One region of the Streptomyces sp. NPDC098781 genome, then DNA from elsewhere that is predicted to be linked to it. Evidence: riboswitches for the same ligand, from Rfam matches in the RefSeq annotation. Region 1 holds a riboswitch; each other region holds the start of a gene.
What was found. A riboswitch is a leader RNA that binds a small molecule or an ion and turns the genes downstream of it on or off. The one in region 1 is predicted to bind cobalamin.
Positions count from the first base shown of each region.

Region 2: it holds a riboswitch for cobalamin, as region 1 does, so the genes downstream of both, ACIQWG_RS30015 (ABC transporter substrate-binding protein) here and nrdI (class Ib ribonucleoside-diphosphate reductase assembly flavoprotein NrdI) in region 1, are expected to answer to the same signal.
Region 3: it holds a riboswitch for cobalamin, as region 1 does, so the genes downstream of both, ACIQWG_RS30250 (energy-coupling factor ABC transporter permease) here and nrdI (class Ib ribonucleoside-diphosphate reductase assembly flavoprotein NrdI) in region 1, are expected to answer to the same signal.
Region 4: it holds a riboswitch for cobalamin, as region 1 does, so the genes downstream of both, ACIQWG_RS19355 (ribonucleoside-diphosphate reductase subunit alpha) here and nrdI (class Ib ribonucleoside-diphosphate reductase assembly flavoprotein NrdI) in region 1, are expected to answer to the same signal.

Region 1 is NZ_JBIWAK010000001.1:110,087-117,620, reverse strand. It holds gene metE (5-methyltetrahydropteroyltriglutamate--homocysteine S-methyltransferase) at 1-2,236, shown strand, start outside; cobalamin riboswitch at 2,361-2,584, shown strand; gene nrdI (class Ib ribonucleoside-diphosphate reductase assembly flavoprotein NrdI) at 2,760-3,191, shown strand; gene nrdE (class 1b ribonucleoside-diphosphate reductase subunit alpha) at 3,149-5,356, shown strand; gene nrdF (class 1b ribonucleoside-diphosphate reductase subunit beta) at 5,371-6,399, shown strand; gene thiI (tRNA uracil 4-sulfurtransferase ThiI) at 6,409-7,534, shown strand, end outside.
Region 2 is NZ_JBIWAK010000008.1:155,977-163,510, reverse strand. It holds gene ACIQWG_RS30025 (ABC transporter ATP-binding protein) at 1-640, opposite strand, end outside; gene ACIQWG_RS30020 (FecCD family ABC transporter permease) at 637-1,650, opposite strand; gene ACIQWG_RS30015 (ABC transporter substrate-binding protein) at 1,647-2,675, opposite strand; cobalamin riboswitch at 2,736-2,911, opposite strand; gene ACIQWG_RS30010 (methylmalonyl-CoA mutase family protein) at 3,053-4,855, shown strand; gene scpA (methylmalonyl-CoA mutase) at 4,855-7,017, shown strand; gene meaB (methylmalonyl Co-A mutase-associated GTPase MeaB) at 7,014-7,534, shown strand, end outside.
Region 3 is NZ_JBIWAK010000008.1:207,390-214,923, forward strand. It holds gene ACIQWG_RS30220 (FAD-binding dehydrogenase) at 1-260, shown strand, start outside; gene ACIQWG_RS30225 (universal stress protein) at 274-690, opposite strand; gene ACIQWG_RS30230 (APC family permease) at 693-2,189, opposite strand; gene ACIQWG_RS30235 (energy-coupling factor ABC transporter ATP-binding protein) at 2,303-3,169, opposite strand; gene cbiQ (cobalt ECF transporter T component CbiQ) at 3,166-3,915, opposite strand; gene ACIQWG_RS30245 (energy-coupling factor ABC transporter substrate-binding protein) at 3,922-4,272, opposite strand; gene ACIQWG_RS30250 (energy-coupling factor ABC transporter permease) at 4,269-4,970, opposite strand; cobalamin riboswitch at 5,000-5,208, opposite strand; gene ACIQWG_RS30255 (M55 family metallopeptidase) at 5,287-6,120, shown strand; gene ACIQWG_RS30260 (M20/M25/M40 family metallo-hydrolase) at 6,113-7,417, shown strand; gene ACIQWG_RS30265 (prolyl oligopeptidase family serine peptidase) at 7,423-7,534, shown strand, end outside.
Region 4 is NZ_JBIWAK010000004.1:541,305-548,838, reverse strand. It holds gene ACIQWG_RS19380 (tetratricopeptide repeat protein) at 1-236, shown strand, start outside; gene def (peptide deformylase) at 311-961, shown strand; gene ACIQWG_RS19370 (helix-turn-helix domain-containing protein) at 967-1,932, opposite strand; gene ACIQWG_RS19365 (hypothetical protein) at 2,025-2,264, shown strand; gene ACIQWG_RS19360 (ribonucleotide-diphosphate reductase subunit beta) at 2,177-3,190, opposite strand; gene ACIQWG_RS19355 (ribonucleoside-diphosphate reductase subunit alpha) at 3,190-5,565, opposite strand; cobalamin riboswitch at 5,690-5,832, opposite strand; gene ACIQWG_RS19350 (GNAT family N-acetyltransferase) at 5,868-6,374, opposite strand; gene mctP (monocarboxylate uptake permease MctP) at 6,448-7,534, opposite strand, start outside.

The DNA.
Region 1 (7,534 bases):
GGCCATCGAGGGCTACTGGAAGGGGCGCGTCACCGCCGACGCCCTCCACTCCACCGCCGCCGACCTGCGTTCCGCCAACTGGCGGCAGCTCGCCGACGCCGGTATCCACGAGGTGCCGACCGGCGACTTCTCCTACTACGACCACGTGCTGGACACCAGCGTCGCGCTCGGCGCGATCCCCGACCGCCACCGCGCCGCCGTCGAGGCCGACGCCCTGGACGGCTACTTCGCCATGGCCCGCGGCACCCAGGACATCGCGCCGCTGGAAATGACCAAGTGGTTCGACACCAACTACCACTATCTGGTCCCCGAGTTGGGCCCGGACACGGTGTTCACGGCGAACTCCGCCAAGCAGGTCGCGGAACTCAAGGAGGCCGTGGCACTCGGCCTCGCCGCCCGCCCGGTCCTGGTCGGCCCGGTCACCTACCTCCTGCTGGCCAAGCCCGCTCCCGGCGTGGCGGCCGACTTCGAGCCGCTCACCCTGCTCGACCGACTGCTGCCGGTGTACGCGGAGATCCTGGCCGACCTGCGCGCGGCCGGCGCCGAGTGGGTGCAACTGGACGAGCCTGCCCTGGTCCAGGACCGCACTCCGGCCGAACTGAACGCCGCCGAGCGCGCCTACCGTGACCTCGGGGCCCTCGCCGACCGGCCCAAGCTGCTGGTCGCCTCCTACTTCGACCGGCTCGGCAACGCCCTGCCCGTTCTGGCGAAGGCCCCTGTCGACGGGCTCGCCCTGGACTTCACCGAGGCCGCCGCGGCCAACCTCGACGCGCTCGCCGCCGTCGGCGGGCTGCCAGGCAAGCGGCTCGTCGCCGGAGTCGTCAACGGCCGCAACATCTGGATCAACGACCTGTCGAAGTCCCTGAGCACCCTCGGCACCCTGCTGGGTCTGGCCGACCAGATCGATGTCGCGGCCTCCTGCTCCCTCCTCCATGTCCCGCTCGACACGGGCCTGGAGCGGGACATCGAGCCACAGATCCTGCGCTGGCTCGCGTTCGCCGAGCAGAAGACGGCCGAGATCGTCACGCTCGCCAAGGGCCTGTCCCAGGGCACCGACGCGATCACGGCCGAACTCGCCGCCAACCGGGCCGACCTGGCCTCCCGCGCGGGTTCCCCGATCACCCACGACCCGGCGGTCCGGGCCCGTGCGGCGGCCGTGACCGACGCGGACGCCCGCCGGTCGCAGCCGTACGCCGAACGGGCCGCCGCCCAGCGCGCCCACCTCGGCCTGCCCCTGCTGCCGACCACGACCATCGGTTCCTTCCCGCAGACCGGCGAACTGCGCGCCGCCCGCGCCGATCTGCGCGCCGGCCGCATCGAAACCGCCGGCTACGAGGAGCGCATCAAGGCGGAGATCCAGGACGTCATCTCCTTCCAGGAGAAGACCGGCATCGACGTCCTGGTCCATGGCGAGCCCGAACGCAACGACATGGTCCAGTACTTCGCCGAGCAGCTCACCGGCTACCTCGCCACCCAGCACGGCTGGGTGCAGTCCTACGGCACCCGGTACGTCCGGCCGCCGATCCTGGCCGGCGACATCTCCCGCCCCGAGCCGATGACCGTGCGCTGGACGACGTACGCCCAGTCCCTCACGGACCGTCCGGTCAAGGGCATGCTCACCGGCCCGGTGACGATGCTCGCCTGGTCCTTCGTCCGCGACGACCAGCCGCTCGGCGAGACGGCCCGCCAGGTCGCCCTCGCCCTGCGCGACGAGGTGAACGACCTGGAGACGGCCGGTACCTCCGTCATCCAGGTCGACGAGCCGGCCCTGCGCGAGACGCTGCCGCTGCGCGCCGCGGACCACGCCGGGTACCTCGCCTGGGCGACGGAGGCCTTCCGTCTCACCACCGCCGGAGTGCGGCCGGACACCCAGATCCACACGCACATGTGCTACGCCGAGTTCGGCGACATCGTCCAGGCCATCGACGATCTCGACGCCGACGTCATCAGCCTGGAGGCCGCCCGGTCCCACATGCAGGTGGCCCGGGAACTCGCCGCCCACGGCTACCCGCGTGAGGCCGGTCCCGGGGTGTACGACATCCACTCCCCGCGCGTCCCCAGCACGGAGGAAGCGGCCACCCTGCTGCGCACGGGCCTGAAGGCCATCCCCGCCGAGCGGCTGTGGGTCAACCCCGACTGCGGCCTGAAGACCCGCGGCTGGCCCGAGACCCGGGCCTCCCTGGAGAACCTGGTCGCCGCCGCCCGCACGGTCCGGGGCGAACTGCCCGCCTCCTGACCGCGGCTCCCAGTGGGCCGGGACGCCACGCGCGTCCCGGCCCCGCCGAGCCGGACTTAGGTATACCTAAGTTTTTCCCACAACACAACATCTGGGATGCGCATGCTCGACGCGTTCTAGATGTAGTGTTGGCGGTGCTGGTGGTTCGCCGGACATACCTGTGTCCGGCGTCGCAAGAGGGAACCCGGTGGAAGTCCGGGACTGCCCCGCAGCGGTGAGCGGGAACGACCGCCGTCATACGCACTGGGTCCGACGTACCGGGCCCGGGAAGCGACGGCCAGTAGATGTCCTCCGATCGGGAGGACGTGCCCGCGAGTCCGAAGACCTGCCACCGGCGCGCACGCCGGACAGCGGTGTGCGCGCTCCGAGGCCCCGAGGGAGGGCCACGTGGCAGCCGCACGGATCCGGGTCGGGCGTACCGTTTCTCCCCGCCGCCCCGATGCTCCCCCGTTCGCGCCGCGACGCTCCTCCCCTCCCGGTCCTCGGACGAGGACGGGAACGAGCGAGAGGAGGCGGCGGACCGATGAGCGGTCTCGTGTATTTCTCCAGTGTCTCGGAGAACACCAAGCGCTTCGTGGAGAAGCTGGACCTGCCGGCCACGCGTATTCCCCTGCACCCCCATCGCGAGGGTATGCCGCGGGTCATCGAACCGTATGTGCTGATCGTGCCGACCTACGGCGGCGGCGAGCGCGCGGGCGCGGTGCCCAAACAGGTGGTGCGCTTCTTGAACGTCGAGGCCAACCGCGCACTGCTGCGCGGGGTCATCGCCTCCGGCAACACCAACTTCGGCGCCGACTACTGCCTGGCCGGCCGAGTGATCTCGGCGAAGTGCCGGGTCCCGGAGCTGTATCGATTCGAGCTGCTGGGCACGGACCGCGACGTCCGTGCCGTGCGGGAAGGACTACAGAGGTTTTGGACACGACACTCATCGACGGCGGGACGGCCGGCGGCATGAACACCCTCACCACGGCGGTCACCATCCCAGCGGCCCAGCGCGAGTCGATCGGCACGCGCAAGGACTACCACGCGCTGAACGCCCTGCTGAACATGTACGACTGCGACGGCCGCATCCAGTTCGACAAGGACCGCGAGGCCGTCCGCCAGTACTTCCTCCAGCACGTGAACCCGAACACGGTGGTCTTCCCGACGCTGAAGGAGAAGATCGACTACCTGGTCGGGAACGACTACTACGAGGAAGCCCCGATCCGGCGCTACGACTGGGACTTCATCGAGGAGCTGTACCGGCAGGCGTACGCCCACGAGCACCGCTTCCGCACCTTCCTCGGCGCCTTCAAGTACTACACGTCGTACACCCTGAAGACCTTCGACGGCTCCCGCTACCTGGAGCGCTACGAGGACCGGGTCGTCGCCACCGCGCTGTATCTCGGCGGCGGTGACCCGGAGTTGGCCGCCCGCCTGGTCGACGAGATGATGACCGGCCGCTTCCAGCCCGCCACCCCGACCTTCCTCAACGCCGGCAAGGCGCAGCGCGGCGAGCTGGTCTCCTGCTTCCTGCTGCGCGTCGAGGACAACCTGGAGTCCATCGGACGCGGCATCAACTCCGCGCTCCAGCTCAGCAAGCGGGGCGGCGGCGTGGCCCTGCTGCTGACGAACCTGCGCGAGCAGGGCGCCCCGATCAAGAAGATCGAGAACCAGTCCTCCGGTGTCGTCCCGGTGATGAAGCTCCTGGAGGACTCCTTCTCCTACGCCAACCAGCTGGGCGCGAGGCAGGGCGCGGGCGCGGTGTACCTGCATGCGCACCACCCCGACATCATGCGGTTCCTGGACACCAAGCGGGAGAACGCGGACGAGAAGATCCGCATCAAGACCCTCTCGCTGGGTGTGGTCGTGCCGGACATCACTTTCGAACTGGCCAAGCGCAACGAGAACATGCACCTGTTCTCGCCGTACGACGTCGAGCGCGAGTACGGCAAGCCGCTGTCGGACCTGTCCGTGAGCGAGCACTACGACGACCTGGTCGCCAACCCGCGGATCCGCAAGACCACGCTCAGCGCTCGCGAGTTCTTCAAGACGATCGCGGAGCTTCAGTTCGAGTCCGGCTACCCGTACCTGCTGTTCGAGGACACGGTGAACCGGGCCAACCCGATCCCCGGCTGGATCAACATGTCCAACCTGTGCTCGGAGATCCTCCAGGTCAACTCGCCGAGCACGTACGACACCTCGCTCGGGTACGAGACCGTCGGCAAGGACATCTCCTGCAACCTCGGCTCGCTGAACATCGCCGCCGCCATGGCCTCCCCGGACCTGGGCGCGACCGTCGAGACCGCGGTGCGCGGACTGACGTCCGTCTCCGACCAGTCGAACATCGACGCGGTGCCCTCCGTGGCGCACGGCAACGACCTCTCGCACGCCATCGGCCTGGGCCAGATGAACCTGCACGGCTACCTGGCCTCGCAGCGCATCCACTACGGCAGCGAGGAGGGCGTGGACTTCACCAACATGTACTTCTACGCGGTCGCCTTCCACGCGCTGCGTGCCTCGAACCGGATCGCGATCGAGCGCGGCACGACCTTCGACGGCTTCGGGCAGTCGGCGTACGCGGACGGCTCGTTCTTCGACAAGTACACCGAGCGGGCGTGGGAGCCGGCCACCGAGCGGGTGCGCACCCTGTTCGCCGAGGCCGGGGTGCGGATCCCGGACCAGGACGACTGGCGCGAGCTGAGGCGTTCCGTCATGGAGCACGGCCTCTACAACCAGTACCTCCAGGCTGTCCCGCCCACCGGTTCCATCAGCTACATCAACGACGCCACCGCCTCCATCCACCCGATCGCCGCCAAGGTGGAGATCCGCAAGGAGGGCAAGCTCGGCCGCGTCTACTACCCGGCTCCGCACATGGACAACGACAACCTGGAGTACTTCCAGGACGCGTACGAGATCGGCTACGAGAAGATCATCGACACGTACGCGGCGGCCACCCAGCACGTCGACCAGGGCCTGAGCTGCACCCTCTTCTTCCGCGACACGGCCACCACCCGCGACCTGAACAAGGCGCAGATCCAGGCCTGGCGCAAGGGCATCAAGACCCTCTACTACATCCGGCTGCGCCAGGAGGCCATGCCGGGCACCGAGATCGAGAACTGCCTGTCCTGCACGCTGTGAGGAACGCACCGACCATGACCACCGCCCCCGCCACCACCGCGCTGACCGAGCTGTCGGTGACGCCCCCGGCGTACCGCCACGACCCGGCCGCCCGGCTCCGCCCCGTCAACTGGAACCGCGTCACCGACGAGAAGGACCTGGAGGTGTGGAACCGGCTCACCGCCAACTTCTGGCTGCCCGAGAAGGTCCCGCTCTCCAACGATCTGAACGCCTGGCAGCAGCGGCTCAGCGCTGAGGAACGCACGCTGACCATGCGGGTGTTCACCGGCCTGACCATGCTCGACACCGTGCAGGCGACGGTCGGCGAGATCGTCCAGATCCAGGACGCGCGCACCGAGCACGAGGAGGCCGTGTACACCAACATCGCCTTCATGCAGGCCGTGCACGCCCGCAGCTATTCGTCCGTGTTCTCCACGCTCTCCACCACCCGGGAGATCGACGACGCGTACGCCTGGGCCGTCGGCAACGACGTCCTCCAGCAGCGCTGCAAAACGGTCCTGAACCACTACTACGGCGACGACCCGCTCAAGCGGAAGGTCGCCTCCACGCTGCTGTCGTCCCTCCTGCTGTACGCGGGCTTCTACCTGCCGCTGCACTTCTCCACGCACGCCCTGCTCACCAACACGGCCGACATGATCCGGCTGATCCTGCGGGACAAGGCGGTGCACGGCTACTACTCGGGCTACAAGTACCAGCGCGGCCTGGAGAAGCTGACGCCCGCCGGGCAGGAGCAGATGCGCGAGTTCACGCACAGCCTGCTGGAGGAGCTGTACGAGCTGGAACTGCGGTACTCGGGCGAGCTGTACGAGCCGCTCGGCCTGATGGACGACGTGGCGGTCTTCGTCCGTTACAACGCCGACAAGGCGCTGATGAACCTGGGTTACCCGGCCCGGTTCGGTGCGGACGAGACCGAGGTCAACCCGGAGATCCTGGCGGCGCTGTCGCCCGGCGCGGACGAGAACCACGACTTCTTCTCCGGCTCCGGCTCCTCCTACGTCATGGGCAAGGCGGAGGACACCGCCGACGACGACTGGGACTTCTGAGAGGCTGACATGTCCGGCGAACCCAGAGTGCCCGCCGCACGGGGCACGACTCCCGCCTACGGCCCCTGTGTGCTGCTCAAGCACGGCGAGATCTTCCTCAAGGGACACAACCGCCATCGCTTCACCGAGCGGCTGCACGACAACCTGCGCCTCGCGCTGCGCGGCATCGGCGGCTCGACGTGGATCAAGACCGCCCAGAACGTCACCGTGCTGGGCGGCCAGGTCCCGCAGGAGGCCCTGGTGGAGCGGGCCCGACGGGTGATCGGCTTCAACTCCGTGGAGCCGGCCGTGCGGGTGCCCAGCACTCTGGAGGTGATCACCCGGGCGGCCGTCGAGGCGATGGCCGCCCGGCCGGCGGGCAGTGGCTTCGCCGTGCGGGCAAAACGGCGGGACAAGCAGTTCCCACTGAAATCGTCCCAGTTGGCGGGGCATCTGGGGGCCCGGATCCTGGAGGAGGTCCCCGCGCTGCGCGTGGACCTCACCCGGCCCGACACGGTCCTTGCCGTCGAGGTCGACCGCAAGGAGACCTACCTCTCCTGGACCCGGCACCCCGGCCTCACCGGTCTGCCCGTCGGCTCCAGCGGGCGCGCCCTGGTGCTGCTCTCGGGCGGATACGACTCCCCCGTGGCCGCCCACCGGGCCATGCGCCGGGGCCTGGCCTGTGACTTCGTGCACTTCAGCGGGGCGCCGTACACGAACCCGTCGTCCGTGTACAAGGCGTACGCCCTCGCCCGCGAGCTGAACCGGTACCAGCCGCCCGGCCGACTGCACGTCATCGCCCTGGGCAAGGCCCAGAAGCAGCTGGCGGTGGCCGGTGCGGGCCGGCTGCAAGTCGTCGCCCAGCGGCGGCTGATGGTGCGTACCGCCTCGGAGCTGGCCGGCCGCATCGGCGCCGAGGCCCTGGTCACGGGCGACAGCCTCGGCCAGGTGGCGAGCCAGACGCTGGCCAACCTGGCCGCGGTGGACGAGGCGGCCGGCCGGCTGGTCCTGCGCCCGCTGATCGGCTGGGAGAAGCAGGAGATCATCGACGCGGCCCGCGCGATCGGCACGGCCGACATCTCCGTCCTGCCCGACGAGGACTGCTGTCAGCTCCTCGCCCCGCCCCGGGCCACCACCCGGGCCGGGCTGCCCCAGT
Region 2 (7,534 bases), on a different contig from region 1:
CACGGCCCTCGCGCAGGACGAGCAGGCGGTCGCAGTACATCGCGGCGAGGTTGAGGTCGTGCAGGGCGATCACGGTGGTGACCGGGAGGTCCGCGACGAGGTCCAGCAGGTCGAGCTGGTGCTGGATGTCGAGGTGGTTGGTGGGTTCGTCGAGGAGCAGTTCGCGGGGTTCCTGGGCGAGCGCGCGGGCGATCTGGGTGCGCTGGCGTTCGCCGCCGGAGAGGGTGTGCCAGGACTGCTCGGCGCGGTCGGCGAGGCCGGTGCGCTCCAGCGCCTCGTCCACTGCCCCGGCGTCGGCCGCCGTGGCCGGGGTCCAGGCCCGGCGGTGCGGGACACGGCCGAGGGCGACGACGTCCCGGACGGTCAGTTCGGTCTGGGTGTGGGCCTCCTGCTCGACGGTGGCGACGCGCCGGGCGGTGGCACGCCGGCCGACCTCGGTGAGGGGGCGTCCGTCCAGGGTGACCACTCCGGAGGTGGGTGCGAGGACTCCGGCGAGGAGCCTCAACAGGGTTGATTTCCCTGAGCCGTTGGGGCCGAGCAGTCCGACGGTGTCGCCGGGGCGCAGGGTGAGGGTGACGCCGTCGACGATGACCTTGCCGGCGACGCGTCGGACGACGCCCTGGGCGTGCAGGCTGGTCATCCCTTGCCTCGCCCCCGGTGGAGGACCGCCACGAACGCCGGTACGCCGATCAGGGACGTGACCACGCCCACGGGAACCTCCTGGGGGTCGAGGACGGTGCGGGCGGCGGTGTCCACCCATACGAGGAAGACGGCTCCTGTCAGCGCCGTGACCGGCAGCAGACGGGCGTGTCCGGAGCCGGTGAGCGCGCGGGTGACGTGCGGCAGTACCAGGCCGACGAAGCCGATCGCCCCCGCGCAGCTGACGAGGGCGGCCGTGAGCAGCGCGGTCGCGCAGAGCAGGACGAGGCGGGTGCGGGCGACCCGCACGCCGAGTCCGGCGGCGGCGTCGTCACCGAAGGCGAAGGCGTCCAGGGTGCGGGCATGTCCGAGGCAGACGGCGAGAACCACGGCCAGTACGGCGGCGCAGAGCAGCACCTGTCCCCAGTCGGCGCCGGTGAGCGAGCCCAGCAGCCAGAACAGCACACCCCGGGTGGTCTCGGCGTCGGCGGAGGTCAGCACGATGAACGAGGTCAGCGCGGAGAACAGCTGCATGGCGGCCACCCCGGACAGCACCACCCGGTCCGTGCTGCCGCCGAGCGAGTGGCTGAGCAACAGGACCATCGCGAAGGAGAGCAGCGCGCCGAGGAAGGCGCCCGCCGACAGCGACACCACTCCCCCGCCCACGCCCAGCACGACGACGGCGACGGCTCCCGTGGACGCTCCCGAGGACACCCCGAGCACGAACGGATCGGCCAGCGGATTGCGCAGCAGCGACTGCATCACCGCTCCGCACACGGCGAGCCCGGCCCCGCACACGGCGGCGAGCAGGGTGCGCGGCATCCGCAGGTTCCACACGATGCCGTCCCGCAGCGGCGCCAACGTGCTCTCCCCTAGGCCGAGATGGGCGGCGACCGCGGCCCACACGTCCGCCGTCGAGATGTCGGCGGGCCCGATCGTCACCGCGACGGCCACCGAAGCGAGCAGCGCGGCGAACCCGCCGCCGGTCAACAGCAGCGTACGGGCGCTCACTTGCCGAGCCCGAAGTCGCGCAGCCCGGCGGCGACCTGCTCGATCCCTTCGATCGTGCGGATGGACGGGTTCATCGCCTGCCCGCTGAGCAGGACGTACCGCTTCTTCTTCACCGCGGTCAGGTTGCGGGTGGCCGGGTTGGTCTCCAGGAAGCGGATCTTGGCCGCGGCGCTCTCCGCGGTCTGCTGCTTGCGGGTGAGGTCGCCGATCACGAGGACGTCGGGGTCCCGGTCGGCGACCGTCTCCCAGCCGATCTGGGGCCATTCGTCATGGGTGTCGGAGAAGGTGTTCTCGGCGCCCACGGCACGGGTGACGGCACCGGGCGCGCCGCAGCAGCCCGCGAGGTAGGGCGACTGGGAGTTGGCGAACCAGTACATGAGGGAGACACCGGAGGCGTCCAGACCGTCGGTCGCCTCGCGTACCCGCCGCTTCAGCTCGGCGACGAGCTTCTCGCCGCGCTCGTCGACGCCGAAGGCCCGTGCCAGGTCGCGTATCTCGCCGTACACGACGTCGAGGGTGAGCGGCTTGCTGCGCGATCCGTCTCCGCCGCTGTCGTTGTCCTTGCCCGCGGAACAGTCGGAGGGCGAGACGTAGGTGGGCACGCCGAGCTTCTCGAACTGCTCGCGGGTGGCGACGCCGCCCTTGCCGAGAGTGGAGACGAAGGAGGCGGTGACGAAGTCGGGTTCGGCGTCCAGGACCTTCTCGAAGGAGGGCGCGTCGTCCGCGAGCCGCGGCACGGAGGCGTTGGCCTTCTCCAGCCCCTTCATCACCGGGTCCGTCCAGGTCGCCGTACCGGCGACACGGTCGGCGAGACCGAGGGAGAGCAGGATCTCCGTGGTGCCCTGGTTGAGGGAGACCACGCGCCGGGGCGCCGACTTCAGGGTGACCTTCCGGCCGCAGTTGTCGATCGTGCGGGGATAGCCGGCGGCGGACGTCTGCGCCGCCTTCGAGTCGTCGCCGCCGGAGGAACCGCAGGCGGTGAGGAGCAGGGCGGATGCCAGAAGAAGCGCGGGGGTGCGGAGCAAGGGCTTTCCTCGGGGTCTGGGCTCGTACGCGGAGCCTGGCCTACGGACGACCTCGGCACCCGGGGGTGCCAAGGTGCCAGCAGGTCTTCGGACTCGGGTTCGTCCGGCCGCGGCGCCTTCCCGGTCTCCCAGTGGCAGTTGCCCCGCCCGTCCCCCTCACCGCTGCGCGTCAGTTCCGGATTCGCACCGGATTCCCTGGCCTCGGGTGTGGCTCGACTGGCCCGACGAGGCTATCAAGCCCGCCTTGTCGCGGGGTCGTTCGACCGGTCGCCGCCAGGGCCGACGGGAGACGGAGACCCAGGTCACAATCTGGAAGAGGGCAAGGTCACAGCCGTGCCCTCTGCTGCTCCTTTGATGATCTGGCCTAGCATCCGAGCATGACGGTCCTGCCTGACGACGGGCTCTCGCTGGCCGCCGAGTTCCCTGACGCGACCCATGAGCAGTGGCAACACCTGGTGGAGGGTGTGCTGCGCAAGGCGGGCAAGGAAGTCTCGGGCCCGGCCGCGGAAGAAGCCCTGTCCACCGCCCTGGAGGACGGGTTGCGCACCCGCCCTCTGTACAGCGCGCACGACGCCGCGCCCGACGCCGGTCTGCCCGGGTTCGCCCCGTTCGTCCGCGGTAGTCGCCCCGAGGGGAACACGGCCGGCGGCTGGGACGTCCGGCAGCGGCACTCCGCGCTCACCGACGGCGTGGTGCTGGCCGACCTGGAGAACGGCGTCACCTCGCTCTGGCTGGTCCTCGGCGAGGGCGGCATCCCGGTGGCGGAGCTCGGCCGCGCCCTGGAGGGCGTCTACCTCGACCTGGCCCCGGTCGTCCTCGACGCGGGCGCCGACGTGGAGCCCGCCGCGCGCGAGCTGCTGCGGCTGTACGAGGAGAAGGGCGTCGCCAAGGAGGCGGCGCGCGGCAACCTCGGCGCCGATCCGCTCGGCCACGAGGCACGTACCGGAAAGTCCTCGGCGTTCGCGCCCGTCGCCTCGCTGGCCCGTGCGTGCGCCCAGGAGTACCCGGGGCTGCGGGCCCTGACCGTGGACGCGCTGCCGTACCACGAGGCCGGTGGCTCGGCGGCCCAGGAGCTGGGCAGCTCGCTGGCGACCGGTGTCGCCTATCTGCGGGATCTGACCGAGGCCGGGCTGACGGTCGAACAGGCTGCCGCGCAGCTGGAGTTCCGGTACGCCGCCACCGCCGACCAGTTCCTGACCGTCGCCAAGCTGCGGGCCGCGCGCCGGCTGTGGGCGCGGGTCACCGAGGTGTGCGGGGCACCGAGCGCCCAGGTGCAGCACGCCGTCACCTCGCCGGTGATGATGACGCGCCGCGACCCCTGGGTGAACATGCTGCGCACGACGGTCGCCACGCTGGCCGCCGGCGTCGGCGGCGCCGACTCCGTGACCGTGCTGCCCTTCGACCACGCGCTCGGCCTGCCGGACGCGTTCGCGCGGCGCATCGCCCGCAACACCTCGACCATCCTCATCGAGGAGTCGCACCTCGCCCGGGTGATCGACCCGGCGGGCGGCTCCTGGTACGTGGAGCGGATGACCGACGAGCTCGCCCACGCCGGCTGGGAGTTCTTCCAGCGGATCGAGCAGGCCGGCGGACAGGCGGCCGCGCTGCGCTCCGGACAGCTCGGCCAGGACCTCGCCGACACCTGGCAGGCGCGCAGCGGCAAGCTCGCCAAGCGCCGCGAACCCATCACCGGCGTCAGCGAGTTCCCCCACCTCGCCGAGCAGCCCGTCAAGCGCGAGCCCGCTCCCGCACCTCTCTCCGGTGGCCTTCCGCGGGTGCGGCGCGACGAGGCGTACGAGGCGCTGCGCGCCCGCTCCGACGCCCACCTGGCGGCCACCGGCTCCCGGCCCCGGGTCTTCCTGGCCGCGCTCGGCCCGGCGGCGGCCCACACCGCGCGCCTCACCTTCGCCTCGAACCTCTTCCAGGCGGGCGGCATCGAGCCGGTCACCGAGGGCACGTTCGAGGAGAGCGGTGCCACCGAGGTCTGCCTGTGCTCCAGTGACACCGTGTACGAGGAGCAGGCGCGGACCGAGGCCGGCCGGTTGAAGGCGGCCGGCGCCTCGCATGTGTTCCTCGCCGGGCGGCCCGGGAATCACCACGATGTCGACTCGTACGTCTTCGCCGGCTGTGACGCCGTCGCCGTGCTGTCCGCCACCCTCGACCGCATGGGAGTGTCCTGATGGGAATCCCCGACTTCTCCGGGATCGAACTCGGGGAGCCGAGGACCGACGCCGGTGCCGAGGAGTGGCAGAAGGCCGCCGGGAACGACGGGACCTTCTGGGAGACCCCGGAGGGCATCGCGGTCAAGCCGCTGTACACCGGCCGTGACCTGGAGGGCCTGGACTTCCTCGGCACGTACCCGGGCATGGCGCCGTATCTGCGCGGCCCGTACCCGACGATGTACGTCAACCAGCCCTGGACGATCCGCCAGTACGCGGGCTTCTCCACCGCCGAGGAGTCCAACGCCTTCTACCGGCGCAACCTGGCGGCCGGCCAGAAGGGCCTGTCGGTCGCTTTCGACCTGCCCACGCACCGGGGTTACGACAGCGACCACCCGCGCGTGACGGGCGATGTCGGCATGGCGGGCGTGGCGATCGACTCGATCTACGACATGCGGCAGTTGTTCGACGGCATCCCGCTGGACAAGATGACCGTGTCGATGACGATGAACGGCGCCGTGCTGCCGGTGCTGGCGCTCTACATCGTGGCGGCGGAGGAACAGGGCGTACCGCCCGAGAAGTTGGCCGGGACCATCCAGAACGACATCCTCAAGGAGTTCATGGTCCGCAACACCTACATCTATCCGCCGAAGCCGTCGATGCGGATCATCTCCGACATCTTCGCCTTCACGTCGCAGCGGATGCCGCGCTACAACTCGATCTCCATCTCCGGCTACCACATCCAGGAGGCCGGTGCGACGGCCGACCTGGAGCTGGCGTACACGCTCGCGGACGGTGTGGAGTACATCCGCGCGGGCCGTGAGGCGGGTCTGGACGTGGACGCGTTCGCACCCCGGCTGTCGTTCTTCTGGGCGATCGGCATGAACTTCTTCATGGAGGTCGCCAAGCTGCGCGCGGCGCGCCTGCTGTGGGCGAAGCTGGTGAAGCAGTTCGATCCGAAGAACTCCAAGTCGCTGTCCCTGCGCACCCATTCGCAGACCTCGGGCTGGTCGCTGACCGCGCAGGACGTGTTCAACAACGTCACGCGCACATGTGTCGAGGCGATGGCCGCGACCCAGGGCCACACTCAGTCGCTGCACACCAACGCGCTCGACGAGGCGCTCGCGCTGCCCACCGACTTCTCCGCGCGCATCGCCCGCAACACCCAGCTGCTGATCCAGCAGGAGTCGGGCACGACCCGGGTCATCGACCCGTGGGGCGGCAGCGCCTACGTCGAGAAGCTGACGTACGACCTCGCCCGCCGCGCCTGGCAGCACATCCAGGAGGTCGAGCAGGCGGGCGGCATGGCGCAGGCCATCGACGCCGGCATCCCGAAGCTGCGCGTGGAGGAGGCCGCCGCGCGCACCCAGGCCCGGATCGACTCCGGACGCCAGCCCGTCATCGGCGTCAACAAGTACCGCGTCGACAGCGACGAGCAGATCGAGGTGCTCAAGGTCGACAACTCCTCGGTGCGCGCCCAGCAGATCGCCAAGCTGCGGCGGCTGCGCGAGGAGCGGGACGAGACCGCCTGCCGGGACTCGCTCGACGCGCTGACCCGAGCGGCCGGCGGCGAGGGCAACCTGCTGGAGCTGGCGGTGAACGCCGCCCGCGCGAAGGCCACCGTCGGGGAGATCTCCGACGCCCTGGAGAAGGTGTACGGGCGGCACGCGAGCCAGATCCGTACCATCACCGGCGTGTACCGCAACGAAGCCGGTGAGTCGCCGTCCGTGGACCGCACCCGCACCCTCGTGTCCGACTTCGAGGAGGCCGAGGGCCGCCGGCCGCGCATCCTGGTCGCCAAGATGGGCCAGGACGGCCACGACCGCGGCCAGAAGGTGATCGCGACCGCCTTCGCCGACCTCGGTTTCGACGTCGACGTCGGCCCGCTGTTCCAGACGCCTGCCGAGGTGGCCCGCCAGGCCGTCGAGGCGGACGTGCACATCGTCGGGGTGTCGTCGCTGGCCGCCGGGCACCTCACCCTCGTACCGGCGCTCAAGGAGGCGCTGGCCGAGGAGGGCCGCGAGGACATCATGATCGTGGTCGGCGGGGTGATCCCGCCGCAGGACGTGCCGACGCTCCTTGAGATGGGCGCGGCCGCGGTCTTCCCGCCCGGGACGGTGATCCCGGACGCCGCGTACGACCTCGTGCAGCGGCTGGGGGCCGACCTCGGGCACGCGCTGTGATCGATCTCGACGCGTATGTGAAGGGCGTGCTCGACGGGAAGCGGGCGATCGTCGCGCGCGCCATCACCCTCGTCGAGTCCACCCGGCCCCAGCACCGGGTGCTGGCACAGCGATTGCTGACCGAGCTGCTGCCGCACAGCGGCAAGGCGCGACGGATCGGCGTGAGCGGAGTGCCGGGGGTCGGGAAGTCGACGTTCATCGACGCGTTCGGCACCATGCTCACGGGGCTGGGGTACCGGGTCGCGGTGCTCGCCGTCGACCCGTCGTCCAGCCGGACGGGCGGGTCGATCCTGGGCGACAAGACGCGCATGGAGCGACTGGCCGTGGACCCCGCGGCGTTCATCCGTCCCTCCCCCACGGCCGGCACGCTGGGCGGGGTCGCCAAGGCCACGCGTGAGTCGATCGTGGTGATGGAGGCGGCCGGCTACGACGTGGTCCTGGTGGAGACGGTCGGCGTCGGCCAGTCCGAGACCGCGGTCGCCAACATGGTCGACTCCTTCCTGCTGCTGACGCTGGC
Region 3 (7,534 bases), on a different contig from region 1:
CCGCCGCCGGCCCCCTGATCGCCGTACGCCTCAACATCCTCACCCGCAAGACCCTCGGCGGCCTCCAGACCGACCTCTCCGGCCGGGTCCTGGACGCCTCCGGCACCCCGATCGCCGGTCTGTACGCGGCCGGCGAGGTGGCCGGCTTCGGCGGCGGCGGCGTCCACGGCTACCGCTCGCTGGAGGGCACCTTCCTCGGCGGCTGCCTCTTCTCGGGGCGCCAGGCCGGCCGGGCGGCGGCGCAGGCCACCGCGACCTGAGAACCGACCGTCCCTACGGCTCGGTGGGCACACACAGGACCGGGGTGCGGGCCAGATGCAGCAGTTTGTGGGGTGTGGAGCCCAGCAGGGCACCGCGCAGCGGGCTCTCACCCCAGCTGCCGACCACGATGCACCTGGCCCCGTGGCGCGTCGCGGCGTCGATCAGCGCCTCCGCCGGCTTCTGGTCGAGGACCTCGACGGTGGTCCGCACACCGGCCTCGTCCGCCACCGCGACGGCGTGCGCCAGGGCGGTGCGTCCGACCTCCTGGACGGCGTCGCGGTGCGCGGTGTACTCCTCGCCGACGGAGCCGGGCGCCGCCGCGCCGTAGACCAGCACGAGCGGCTCGCCGAACGCCGCCGACACCTCGATGGCGACGTGCAGCGCGCGGACCGCGCCCGGGGACTCGTCGTATCCGAGAACGATCGGCATCTTCAGTGCTCCTTGTCGCCGTGTACGAGATCGGGGTCGGCCACCTCCGGGCGTGCCGACCAGAAGGCCGGGGCCATCAGACGCCACACGATCATGAGGACCACACCCGCGAGAGCGATGCCGATGCCGATGACCAGCGGCGGGCCCAGCCCGAACCACGAGACACCGCTGTAGGAGTTGGCCGGGTCGGCCATGTCTCCGATCGACTCGACCAGCAGCCAGACGAGCAGCCCGGCGCCGATCAGCGGGCCGAGGCCGATCAGCAGGAAGTTGTGCACGCTCTCGGTGAGATGACGCCGGTAGTAGACCGCGCAGGCGATGCCGGTGAGCGCGTAGTAGAACGCGATCAGCAGGGACAGCGCGGTCAGCGAGTCGAACAGGGCGTTCTCGCTGATCTGCCGGACCACGAGATACCAGGCGATGGCGATGCCCGCGACCCACCACGTGCTCACGTCGGGGGTGCGGAACCGCGGGTTGATGTGCCCGAAGTGGGAGGGCAGCGCGTGCCGGCGGGCCATGGACAGCGCGGTGCGCGAGGCGGGGATGATCGTCGTCTGCGTGGACGCCAGCCCGGAGGTGGACACCGCCAGCAGCACCACCCAGTCCCAGCCGCCCATCGCCTCGTCGGCCAGCAGGGCGAAGATGAACTCCTCCTCCGCGGCGTTCTCCGACAGGAACGCCGGCCCGGCGTAGGCCACCACCGCGATCGCGACCGACACATAGGTCACCAGCAGGATGACCGTCGACCAGACGCCCGCCTCGCCGGGAGCGGTGGCCGAGTTCTCGACCTCCTCGGTGAGGTTGACCGCCGATTCCCAGCCCCAGTAGATGAACACGCCCAGCAGCAGACCCGCCGTCAGCTCGGCGCCTCCCGCGCCGAAGGGGTCGAGCCAGCCGATCTCCGGATCGACGGAGTCGAGGGTGCCGGTGTCGGCGTAGACCCGGTAGAGCGCCACCACGGCGAACGCCAGCAGACAGGCGACCTGCGCGAGGATGAGGGTGTTCTGCACCCGGGCCGACACCTCGGTGCCGATGACACACACCGCCGTCATCACCAGGATGACCAGCACCGTCAGCAGCTGGCGGACGAATTCGTTGTCCACCCAGCTGTCGAGCCCGACGGCGAGCAGGAAGAAGGTCACCGCCACGTCCGCCAGCGAGCCGACGACCAGGACGCCGGTCATCGCGATGGCCCACCCGCCGAGCCAGCCCGCCCACGGGCCCATCGCCCGGGTGACCCACGAGAAGGTCGTCCCGCAGTCCTGGTCGACCTTGTTGAGGTAGTAGAACGCCGACGCGATCAGCAGCATCGGGACGAAGGACGCGAGCATGACGCCCGGTGCGTAGACGCCCACCAGGGCAACGACCGGTCCGATGGCCGCGGCCAGCGAGTACGCGGGCGAGGTGGCGTTGAGGCCGATCACGAGTGCGTCGAGGAACCCGATCGCGTCGGCCTTCAGCCCTTCGGGCGGGCGGGTGTCCATGGTGCCGTCGGCCATGCTGCCTCACTTCGGTCGCTCGTGACCTCATGAAACAGGCAACCGTGTGGACCGCCCCGCCTTTGCTGCGCGGTCGCGGAAGACATCACCCGTGTGCCCAACGGCGACCCGTCTCAGCCGTCGGCCGGGAGCGCGCGCGTGGTGTGCGCCGGCGTCAGGGCCGCGAGCTCCTCCGCGTCGCGTGGACCGGGCGCCGTGTCGTCCAGCAGCCCCTGTGCGCGCAGCAGCCGGGTCGCCGCCACGCCCCAGGGCAGCCGCAGGCCGGCCTGCCGGAGGAGGTCGGTGCGGGCCAGCATCGCCGGCGCCGGACCGGTGCGCACGCCGGACGGGGTCAGCAGCGCCGCGTCGTCGGCCCACCGCAGGGCGAGGTCGACGTCATGGGTGGCCATCACCACCGTCGTGCCGCCCGCGCGCAGCTGGTCGAGGGTGGCGAGCAGGCGCTCCTGGCCGTCGGGGTCGAGCCCGGCGGTCGGTTCGTCGAGGATCAGCACGCGCGGACGCATGGCGACCGCCCCGGCGATGGCGGTGCGCTTGCGCTGCCCGTACGACAGCAGATGCGTGGGCCGGTCGGCCAGCGCGCTGATGTCCAGGGCGGCGAGCGCCTCGTCGACCCGTGCCCGTACCTCGGCGTCGGGCAGACCCAGGTTCAGCGGGCCGAAGGAGACGTCCTGGGCGACGGACGCGGCGAACAGCTGGTCGTCGGGGTCCTGCACCACCAGCTGGACGGTCGTCCTGAGCCGGGTCAGCCCCTTGCGGTGGTACGTGACCGGCGCACCCTCCACCGTCAACCGGCCCGCGTGCGGCCGGAGCCCGCCGCTGAGCAGCCGCATCAGCGTGGTCTTGCCACTGCCGTTGCGGCCCAGCAGCGCCAGCGCGCGCCCCTCGGACACGTCGAAGTCGAGGCCGCTGAGTACGACGGGGCCGTCCTCGTAGGCGTAGGAGGCGCCTCGCAGGGCGACCAGGGCGGTGGGCTCGCTCATGGCAGGGCCTTCTCCAGTACGAGAGTGAGGGCGACCAGCGCCGCGAGCAGCACGCAACTGGCGGCCGTGAAGGGGACGGAGACCCGGGCCCGCGGCACCAGGACGCGCAGCGTGCCGTCGTAGCCGCGCCCGGCGAGCCCGGCCTGGAGCCGGGTGGCCCGGTCGAACGCCCGCACGAAGGCAGTGGCGCCGAGCCCGGCGAGCGAGCGCCACTCGGCGGCCCGGCCGGTGTGCCCGAGGCGCGCGGCCTGGGCCTCCCGGATGCGCCGCACCGAGTCGAGGAGCAGGAAGCTCATGCGGTACGTCACGAGGGCGACGTCGACCACGGGTGCGGGCACCCCCGCCTTCACCAGCCGGGGGAGCAGGTCGGACATCGGCGTGGTGAACGCGAACAGCAGCACGCCGAGGGAGGCGGCCGAGGTCCGCAGCAGCAGTTCCCCGGCCCGCAGCCCACCGTCGTCGGCGAGGGACACGAAGCCCTCCGGGCCGCCGACCTGGACCAGCAGGGTGGCCGCGCCGGTCACGCAGAAACCGAGCGGCACCCGGTAGGCGCGCCACAGCCGGCGCGCGGGAACGCCCGCCGGGCCCAGCAGCACCGCGAGCGCGGTGACCAGGACCAGCGCGGCGCCCGGCCAGGGCGGCAGCGAGATCGCGAGGACGGTGAGACCGAGCCCGAGCACGGCCTTGTCCACGGGGTGACGGCGGCGCCAGCGACTGCTGTGCGCCGCCGCGTCGATCGGCAGCATGATGCGTCAGACCTTGTCGGCCTTCGGCTCCTCGCCGGCCGGTGCCTGCTCCAGCGCCCGCTCCTCGCCCTGCCGCCGTCCCCGGTGCAGCCCGAAGTAGTAGGCGAGAACACCGGCGCCGAGGGCCGCCTGGACCGCGAACAGCGCCGACTCGATCTCGCCGGAAGGCGGCTCGTACAGCGGTGTGAACCAGGGCTCGTAGTCCGGCTCGATCTCGGTGATCGCGGTCTCCGCCTCGGCGTCGGCGCCCGCGAACGGCTCCTCCTTGTGGTCGCCGAGACCGAGTGCCAGGGGCAGCACGGCCAGCGCGGCCACCACGAGCAGCAGCAGAAGGTTGATCTTCGTGTTCTTCTTCATCGGGCCACGGCCTCCGTCTCGGTGCGGGTCCGCTTGCCGGCGAGGAGCACGCCCAGCCGGGTCAGTTCGCCCTTGCTGGACTGCACCAGCAGCCGCATCACGAGCACCGTGAGCAGGCCCTCGCTCACCGCGAGCGGGATCTGGGTGACGGCGAAGATGGAGCCGAACTTGCCGAGCGCGCCGAGGAAGCCGCTGCTCGGGTCGGGGAAGGCGAGCGCCAGCTGGACGCTGGTCACGCAGTAGGTGGACAGGTCGGCGACGAACGCCCCGAAGAACACGGCGACCATCAGTGGCACGTCGTAGCGCCGCAGCAGTTTGTAGATCGCGTACCCGGCCCAGGGTCCGACGATCGCCATCGAGAAGACGTTGGCGCCGAGCGTGGTCAGGCCGCCGTGCGCGAGCAGCAGCGCCTGGAAGAGCAGGGTGATGGTGCCCAGGACCGCCATGATCGGCGGCCGGAAGAGGATGGCGCCCAGTCCGGTGCCGGTGGGATGCGAGCAGCTGCCGGTCACCGACGGCAGCTTCAGGGCGGACAGGACGAACGTGAAGGCTCCGGAGGCGCCGAGGAGCAGCGTGCTCTCGGGGTGCTCCCTGACCTCACGGGTGAGTGAACGGACTCCGTGGACGACGAACGGAGCGGACGCGACGCCCCAGGCGACCGCGTGCGCCGGCGGGAGGAAACCCTCGGCTATGTGCATGGCTCAGCAGACCCTCTCCAGCACCTCGTGGATGGTTGACGCGCCTTGGCCGGTCTCCTGGCTGACGGGTACCACACGCCCGTGCTCCGCCTTCCCGGGTCCGAGGACCCAGTGGCTTGCCCGTGCGGGCTGGAGCCGGACTTCCCGATTCACAGTGGCGAGGGCCGCACCGGCATCACACCGGATTTCCCGTTCACCAAGGCGTGGTGACAGTAGTGCCCGGACACAGTGGCTGACAAGCACGCCTCGGCGGCGTGAAAGCGGCGTTCGTCCGCTTCGTGGCGGGTTCCGGCGCGGGCGCGTAACGTGACGGAGCATGAAGATCCTCATCAGCGCCGACATGGAGGGCGCCACCGGTGTGACCTGGCCGGCGGACGTTCTGCCCGGCACGCCGCAGTGGGAGCGGTGCCGGGGGATGTTCACCTCGGACGTCAATGCCGCGGTAAGGGGATTCTTCGACGGCGGCGCCGACGACGTCGTCATCAATGAGGCGCACTGGACCATGCGCAATCTGCTGCTCGAACGGCTCGACGAGCGGGCCGAGATGCTCACCGGCCGGCACAAGTCGCTGTCCATGGTCGAGGGCGTCCAGCACGGCGACGTGGACGGCATCGCGTTCGTCGGCTACCACGCCGGCGCCGGCATGGAAGGTGTCCTCGCCCACACCTACCTGGCGAACTCGATCACAGGGGTGTGGCTGAACGACGTACGGGCGAGCGAGGGGCTGCTCAACGCGCACGTCGTCGCGGAGTACGGCGTGCCCGTCGTCCTCGTCACCGGCGACGACGTGGCCTGCGAGGACGCGCTGGGATATGCGCCCGAGGCACTGAAGGTCGCTGTCAAGGACCATGTCTCGCGGTACGCCGCCGTGTGCCGTACGCCGGCCAGGACCGCCGCCGACATCCGCGCGGCGGCGAAGGAGGCGGCCGGGCTGGCGGTCCGTCAGCAGCCGGTACACGGTGGCCCGTTCACCGTGGCCGTGGAGTTCGACGCCGAGCACCTCGCGATGGCCGCCACCGTCGTCCCGGGCGTCGAACGTATCGGCGAGCGAAAGGTGGCGTACACCAGCGAGCGTATGTACGAGGGAATCCGTACCTTCAAGGCGGTCACCACGATCGTCTCGGCCGCGGTGGAGGAGCAGTATGGCTGACGGGCAGGCGCTGGACGAGGTCGTTACGTTCACTTCCGACCTCATTCGCATCGACACGACCAATCGCGGGGGCGGCGACTGCCAGGAGCGCCCCGCCGCCGAGTACGCCGCCGCGCGGCTGGCGGAGGCGGGCCTGGAGCCCACCCTGCTGGAGCGCGTCAAGGGCCGCACGAACGTGGTCGCCCGCGTCGAGGGAACCGACCCCTCGGCGGACGCGCTGCTCGTCCATGGTCATCTGGACGTGGTGCCCGCGTGGGCTGACGAGTGGAGCGTGCACCCCTTCTCCGGGGAGATCCGCGACGGCGTCGTGTGGGGCCGGGGCGCCGTCGACATGAAGAACATGGACGCGATGATCCTCTCCGTCGTGCGGGCCTGGGCGCGCGAGGGCCTACGGCCCCGCCGGGACGTCGTGATCGCGTTCACCGCCGACGAGGAGGCGAGCGCCGCGGACGGCTCCGGCTTTCTCGCGGACCGGCACGCCGCGCTGTTCGAGGGCTGCACCGAGGGCATCGGCGAGTCGGGCGCGTTCACCGTCCACGACGGCAGCGGGCGGCAGATCTACCCCCTCGCGGCCGGAGAGCGCGGCACCGGCTGGCTGAAGCTCACGGCACGCGGGCGGGCCGCGCACGGCTCCCGGCCCAACCGGGAGAACGCGGTGACCCGCATCGCCGCCGCCGTCACCCGGATCGGCGCCCACGAGTGGCCGGTCCGCCTGACCCCCACGGTCCGCGCCGCCCTCGTCGAACTCGCCGCGCTGCACGGCCTCGACGCCGACCTCGACGACGTGGACGGACTGCTGGAGAAGCTCGGCCCGGCGGCCAAGCTCGTGGAGGCCACCGTCCGCAACAGCGCCAACCCGACCATGCTGGACGCCGGTTACAAGGTCAACGTGATCCCGGGGGAGGCCGTGGCCCACGTCGACGGCCGGTTCCTGCCCGGCTTCGAGGACGAGTTCCGCGCGACCATCGACGAACTGACCGGCCCGGACGTCGACTGGGAGTTCCACCACCGCGAAGTGGCCCTCCAGTCACCGCTCGACTCGCCGACGTACGCAAAGATGCGCGCCGCCGTCGAGGAGTTCGCGCCCGAGGGGCACACGGTGCCGTACTGCATGCCCGGCGGCACCGACGCCAAGCAGTTCTCGCGGCTCGGCATCACCGGTTACGGCTTCTCACCGCTGCGGCTGCCGGAGGGCTACGACTACGGGGCCATGTTCCACGGCGTCGACGAACGGGTGCCGGTCGAGGCACTGCACTTCGGTGTGCGGGTACTCGACCGCTTTCTGCGCACGGCCTGACCGGAGTGGGGGAGACAGTGCGGACGCTGGCGTACGGTTCCTGGCCCTCGCCCATCGACGCCGCCGTCGCCGCGGCGCACGACGGGCGGCCCGAGTACGTCGGGTTCGTGGGTGACG
Region 4 (7,534 bases), on a different contig from region 1:
GCTCCGAGTCGCGGATGCCGTCCGACGAGGGCGACGGGGAGCACCTGGATCCGCACGACCACAGTGAGCCGGGGCACCCCGGACCGCTGGGCCACCGTACGGACGGCCAGCTGTGGGTTCCCGAGCGTGAGTGCGGGGTGGCCGCGCCGGCCGCGCTGGTGCGGGGGCTGCTGGACGGGTGGGTCGCGGACAGCCCGGATTCCAGGGACTGGCGGGATCTCGAAGAGGTCTGCTGAGCGTTCGCCGTACCCTGTATCAGCGTCACACCCCCTTTTCTTCTTTTGTTTGTGCAGGAAGGCATACGTCGGTCATGGCCCAGCAGGACACCGAGCAGCAGCACGCGGGCGTGCTCCCCGTGGACGACGAGGGTTTCGTCGTCGACACCGAGGACACGGAGGAGCGCGAGAACGCCTGGCATGAGCGCGGCACGTCGCGGCCGATCACCGTCGTGGGGAACCCGGTGCTGCACAAGGAGTGCAAGGACGTCACCGACTTCGGCGCCGAGCTGGACCAGCTGGTGGCGGACATGTTCGCCTCGCAGCGCACCGCCGAGGGCGTGGGCCTGGCCGCCAACCAGATCGGCGTCGACCTGAAGGTCTTCGTCTACGACTGCATGGACGACGAGGGCAAGCGCCACGTCGGCGTCGTCTGCAACCCGAAGCTCGTCGAGCTGCCCGCCGACCAGCGCCGGCTGGACGACAGCAACGAGGGCTGCCTGTCGGTGCCGACGGCCTATGCGCCGCTCGCCCGCCCCGACTACGCCGAGGTGACCGGGCAGGACGAGAAGGGCAACCCGATCAAGGTGCGCGGCACCGGGTACTTCGCGCGCTGCCTCCAGCACGAGACCGACCACCTGTACGGCTACCTCTACATCGACCGGCTGTCCAAGCGCGAGCGCAAGGACGCGCTGCGGCAGATGGCCGAGAACGAGCCGCGCTACCCCGTGGTCGCCAACGACTGACCGGCTCAGGCCGCGCTCGGCCCCTGGAACGTCCTGCGGTAGGCGTTCGGGGTCGTCCCCAGTGCGCGGACGAACTGATGACGCAGCGCCGCCGCGGTGCCGAACCCCGTTCGGCCCGCGATCGCGTCCACCGTCTCGTCCGACGCCTCCAACAACTCCTGCGCCAGCAGCACCCGTTGGCGCAGGATCCAGCGGTACGGCGTGGTGCCGGTCTCCTGCTGGAAGCGGCGGGCGAAGGTGCGCGGGGACATGTGCGCGCGCTCGGCGAGCTGCTCGACCGTGAGCTCCTCGTCCAGGTGGCGCTCCATCCAGGACAGCACCTCGCCGACGGTGTCGCAGTGGGAGCGCGGGAGCGGCCGCTCGATGTACTGGGCCTGCCCGCCGTCCCGGTGCGGCGGTACGACCATGCGCCGGGCGATCTTGTTGGCGACCTCGGGCCCCTGCTCCTGCCGCACGATGTGCAGACAGGCGTCGATGCCGGCGGCGGTGCCGGCGCTGGTGATCACCGGGCCCTCGTCGACGTACAGCACGTCGGACTCGACGATCGCTCCCGGATGCCGGACGGACAGCTCCCCGGCGTGCTTCCAGTGCGCACTGCACCTCCGCCCGTCGAGCAGTCCCGCGGCACCCAGCACGAAGACGCCGGAGCACACACTGAGCACCCGGGCGCCCCGCTCGACGGCTCTGACCAGGGCATCCAGCAGCTCGGGCGGGTAGGCCCGGGTGACGTACTCGCTGCCGGCCGGGACCGCGATCAGGTCGGCCTCCTCCAGCCGCTCCAGGCCGTACGGCGTGGAGACGGAGAGCCCGCCGACATGGGTGCCCAGCGTCGGCCCCTCCGCCGAGACCACGGCGAAGTCGTACGTGGGCAGTCCCTCGTCGCTGCGGTCGATGCCGAACACCTCGCAGACGACGCCCATTTCAAAGAGATGTACACCGTCGAGGAGGACGGCGGCGACGTTTTTCAGCATGCTGCCAGTGTGCCTCGAAGCTGGCAGTAAATCGAGGGTGAGCGGCAGTCCTGCCACTGTTGGTAAGGAGTATCCGGCGCGACAGTGGTGTCATGACTACGGAACAGACACAGACACTGCTCGCGATGATCGTCGTCCTCGGGATGTTCGTCGTTCTGGTCCTCCCGTCACTGATCGGCGCGGCGCGCGATCGGCGCATCGACCGTCAGATCAGGGAGGCCCAGGAACGCGACGCGGCCGAGGCTCAGAAGTCCTCGTCCAGGTCTACGGTGCCCTCCACCGCCACCTGGTACGCCGAGGGACGCCGCTCGAAGAAGTTGGTCAACTCCTGAACTCCCTGGAGCTCCATGAAGGAGAAGGGGTTCTCGGAGCCGTACACCGGAGCGAAGCCGAGACGCGTCAGGCGCTGATCGGCGACACACTCCAGGTACTGCCGCATCGACTCGGTGTTCATACCCGGGAGGCCGTCACCGCACAGGTCGCGCCCGAACTGGAGCTCGGCCTCGACGGCCTCCCTCAGCATGTCGGTGACCTGCTGCTGGAGCTGGTCGTCGAAGAGCTCCGGCTCCTCCTTGCGGACGGTGTCGACCACGTCGAAGGCGAAGGACATGTGCATCGTCTCGTCGCGGAACACCCAGTTGGTGCCGGTGGCCAGGCCGTGCAGCAGGCCCCGGCTGCGGAACCAGTACACGTAGGCGAAGGCGCCGTAGAAGAACAGGCCCTCGATGCACGCGGCGAAGCAGATCAGGTTCAGCAGGAAGCGACGCCGGTCGGCCTGGGTCTGGAGGCTCTCCAGCTTCTCGACCTCGTTGATCCACCGGAAGCAGAACTCGGCCTTCTCGCGGATCGAGGGGATGTTCTCGACGGCGTCGAAGGCCGCCGCCCGGTCCTCCGGGTCGGGGAGGTAGGTGTCCAGCAGCGTCAGGTAGAACTGGACGTGCACGGCCTCCTCGAAGAGCTGGCGCGACAGGTACAGGCGCGCCTCAGGGGAGTTGATGTGCTTGTACAGCGTCAGCACCAGGTTGTTCGCCACGATCGAGTCGCCCGTCGCGAAGAACGCGACCAGCCGGCCGATCATGTGCTGCTCACCCTCGGACAGCTTCGCCAGGTCGGCGACGTCGGAGTGGAGGTCGACCTCCTCCACGGTCCAGGTGTTCTTGATGGCGTCCCGGTAGCGCTCGTAGAAGTCCGGGTAGCGCATGGGGCGCAGGGTCAGCTCGAAGCCCGGGTCGAGCAGGTTGGCGTTACGGGTACTCATTACTGGCAGGCCTCGCAGGACTCGGGGTTTTCCAGGGAGCAGGCGACGGCGTCGGGCTCGGCGACCTGCTGGACGGGGATGGTCTTCTCGGGCTGGGCGGTCTGGCTCTGGGCGGCGCGGGCGATGCGGGTCGCCGGGCGGGAGCGCAGGTAGTACGTCGTCTTCAGACCTGACTTCCAGGCGTACGCGTACATCGAGGAGAGCTTGCCGATGGTCGGCGTCTCCAGGAACAGGTTCAGGGACTGCGACTGGTCGAGGAACGGCGTGCGCGCCGCCGCCATGTCGATCAGGCCGCGCTGCGGGATCTCCCACGCGGTGCGGTACAGCGCCCGTACGTCCGCCGGGATCCAGGCGAAGTCCTGCACCGAGCCGTTGGAGTCGCGCAGCGCCTCACGGGTGCGGGCGTCCCAGACGCCGAGCGCCTTGAGGTCGTCGACCAGGTAGGAGTTCACCTGGAGGAACTCGCCGGACAGCGTCTCGCGCTTGAACAGGTTGGAGACCTGCGGCTCGATGCACTCGTAGACGCCCGCGATGGACGCGATGGTGGCGGTCGGGGCGATGGCGAGCAGCAGGGAGTTGCGCATGCCGGTCGTGGCGATACGGTCGCGCAGGGCCGCCCAGCGCTCCGGCCAGGTGAGCTCGACACCGTAGTGGTCGGGGTGCAGCACACCCTGGGCGGTACGGGTCTTCTGCCAGGCCGGCAGCGGGCCGTTGCGCTCGGCGAGGTCGGCGGAGGCCTCGTACGCGGCGAGCATGATGCGCTCGGCGATCCGGGTCGAGAGCTGCTTCGCCTCGGGCGAGTCGAAGGGCAGCCGAAGCTTGAAGAAGACGTCCTGGAGGCCCATCGCACCGAGACCGACCGGCCGCCACTTGGCGTTGGACCGGCCCGCCTCGTCGGTCGGGTAGAAGTTGATGTCGACGACGCGGTCGAGGAAGGTGACGGCGGTGCGGACGGTGTCGTCGAGCCGCTCCCAGTCGAGGTCGCCGTCGCGGACGAACGCGCCGAGGTTCACCGACCCCAGGTTGCAGACCGCCGTCTCCCCGTCGTCGGTGACCTCCAGGATCTCCGTGCAGAGGTTGGAGGAGTGGACGACATGGCCCGGCAGGGCGGTCTGGTTGGCGGTGCGGTTGGCGGCGTCCTTGAAGGTCATCCAGCCGTTGCCGGTCTGCGCGAGGGTGCGCATCATCCGGCCGTACAGATCACGGGCCGGGATGGTCTTGCGCGCCAGCCCCGCGGCCTCCGCCTTGCGGTACGCCGCGTCGAACTCCTCGCCCCACAGGTCGACCAGCTCCGGCACGTCCGACGGCGAGAACAGCGACCACGGCTCGTCGCCGTTGACCCGGCGCATGAACTCGTCCGGGATCCAGTGCGCGAGGTTGAGGTTGTGCGTACGGCGGGCGTCCTCACCGGTGTTGTCGCGCAGCTCCAGGAACTCCTCGATGTCGGAGTGCCAGGTCTCCAGGTACACCGCGGCGGCGCCCTTGCGCCGGCCGCCCTGGTTCACGGCGGCCACGGAGGCGTCGAGGGTCTTCAGGAACGGAACGATGCCGTTGGAGTGGCCGTTGGTGCCGCGGATCAGCGAACCGCGGCTGCGGATGCGGGAGTACGCGATACCGATGCCGCCGGCGTGCTTCGAGAGACGGGCGACCTGGTGGTAGCGGCCGTAGATGGAGTCCAGCTCGTCCAGCGGGGAGTCGAGGAGGTAGCAGGACGACATCTGGGGGTGCCGGGTGCCGGAGTTGAAGAGCGTGGGGGAGGAGGGGAGGTAGTCGAGGCGGCTCATGAGCCCGTAGAGCGCGGCGACTTCGTCCAGCGACCTCGCGGTGTCGTCCTCGGCGAGACCGGCGGCGACGCGCAGCATGAAGTGCTGGGGCGTCTCGATGACCTTGCGGGTGATGGGGTGCCGGAGCAAATAGCGGCTGTGCAGGGTGCGCAGGCCGAAGTAGCCGAAGCGGTCGTCGGCGCCGGTGTCGACCAGGGAGTCGAGACGGGCCGCGTGGATTCGCGCGAACTCGGCGGTGCGGTCGGCGATGAGCCCCTCGCGGTGGCCGACCGCGACCGACTCGGTGAAGGACGTGACACCCTGCGAGGCGGCCTCGGCGGCGATGGAGATGGTCAGCAGCCGGGCGGCGAGCCGTGAGTAGGCCGGGTCCTCGGAGATCAGGCCGGCGGCCGCCTCGGTGGCCAGCTCGCGCAGCTCCGTCTCGTCCGCGCGGGCGGACCGGCCGCGCAGCGCGGCGGCGGCGACCCGGCCGGGGTCGGCGTCGGGGAGGTCGGCGGTCAGCTCGGTCAGGAGCCGCAGCAGCGCGGCACCGGGACCGTCGTTGTCCTGTTCGACCGCTGCTGAACCCGGTTCGGCTGGCGCGATGGTCACGTGGGGCTCTCCCTCGCTCGGCACGGGGGCCTCGCCGAGGGCAGGGGGCAGCACACGAGCGCACGGGGCGTCGCGTCCACCGGCCCATTCCACGAGGCCCGGACGTCAGGGCGCACCGGCCGGGCGGCCGGGCGCAGCTGTCGGCAGGTCCTCGGACTGACTCCCGTGCGCAGATACGCACAAGTACACCGTTGCGGGACAGTTCCGGATTCGCACCGGATTCCCCTGCGGCGACAGCGAGCACGAGCATACATCTTGTGCCGGGCTGTCGTATCACCACCAGATGTTGTGTCGCGCTGGTTTCAGAGCGTCAACTCGTAGGTGAGAAGAGTGATGTCGTCCAGCTCCGGGATCGGATTCCAGTCCCGATCGGGTGTGCGGACGAAGCCCAGGCGTTCGTAGATGCGGTGGGCGCCGTGCATGGTGCGCTGGGTCGACAGGACGATCCGTACACAGCCCTCCGTGGCCCGTGCGCGGTCGACGCAGGCGCGCACGAGCGCCTCTCCGGCGCCGCGTCCGCGTGCCGCCCGGTCGACGGCGAGCATGCGGATCTCGGCCTCGCCGGAACGCGCGATGTCGGCCATCGGGCCGCCGCTCGGCACGAAGGTCACGCCGCCCAGCAGGCGGTCCTTCTCGACGGCCACCAGCACGTCGGCGGCCGCCGCGCGTTTGGCCACGTCCCTGAGTTCGCCGAGGTACTCGTCGCTCTCGCCGAAGTCGAGAAGGCCGTCCTGTAGATAGGCCTGGGCGGTGATCTCGCCGAGGGCGTCGTACTCGGCGGTTCCGGCCTGCCGGATCACGATGTCCATAGGGGCGAGTCTGCCGGACACATACGACGGCGGGCCGCCGGATTTCTCCGACGGCCCGCCTGGTCCGAGCCGCTCAGTGGGACGAACCCGCCGTCGCCGGCGGCAGTTCCACCTGGACGCCCGGGTCGCCGGCGTCCGCCGTGTAGTCCTCCGGCTTCGTCTCGTCGATGCCCTCCGGAGCCTTCGCCGCCTTCAGGGCGAAGGTCAGGACCACCGTCACCAGGACGTTGAGCACGAACGCGGTGAGGCCGATGTAGCCGATCTCGCCGATGCCCGGGATCTCCTTCGCCGAGCCACCGAAGTGCTTCTGGGTCGGGGAGGCGACGCCGTACGCGGCGACTGTGCCGTAGATCATGCCCACCGCCCAGCCGGCCAGCAGCGCCCAGCGGTGGAACCAGCGGGTGAACAGGCCGCCGACCAGGGCCGGGAAGGTCTGAAGGATCCAGATGCCGCCCAGCAGCTGGAAGTTGATGGCGACCGTCTTGTCCATGGTCAGGACGAAGACCAGGGCGCCCACCTTCACCAGCAGGGACACGATCTTGGAGACCTTGGTCTCCTGCGCGGGCGTCGCGTCCGGCTTGATGAAGTCCTTGTAGATGTTGCGGGTGAAGAGGTTCGCGGCCGCGATCGACATGATCGCCGCCGGTACCAGCGCGCCGATGCCGATCGCCGCGAAGGCCACGCCCGCGAACCAGGACGGGAACATGTTCTCGAACAGCTGGGGGATGGCCAGCTGGCCGTTCTCCACCTTGATGCCGGCCGCGATCGCCATGAAGCCCAGCAGCGCCAGCAGGCCCAGCATCAGGGAGTACAGCGGCAGGATCGTGGTGTTGCGGCGGATCACCTCACGGCTGCGGGAGGAGAGCGTCGCGGTGATCGAGTGCGGGTACATGAAGAGCGCGAGCGCGGAGCCCAGCGCCAGCGTGGCGTACGTCCACTGCCCCGGCTCACCCGGCGCCAGCGCACCGCGTGGCGCGCCCGTGGCCGGGTTGGTCTGGCTGTAGGCCTCGCCCGCCTTGGCGAAGATCTCGTCGAAGCCGCCGAGCTTGATCGGGATGTAGATGATCGCCACCGCGATGACGATGTAGATCAGTGTGTCCTTCACGAACGCGATCAGCGCGGGGGCCCGCAGACCCGAGGAGTAGGTGTACGCCGCCAGC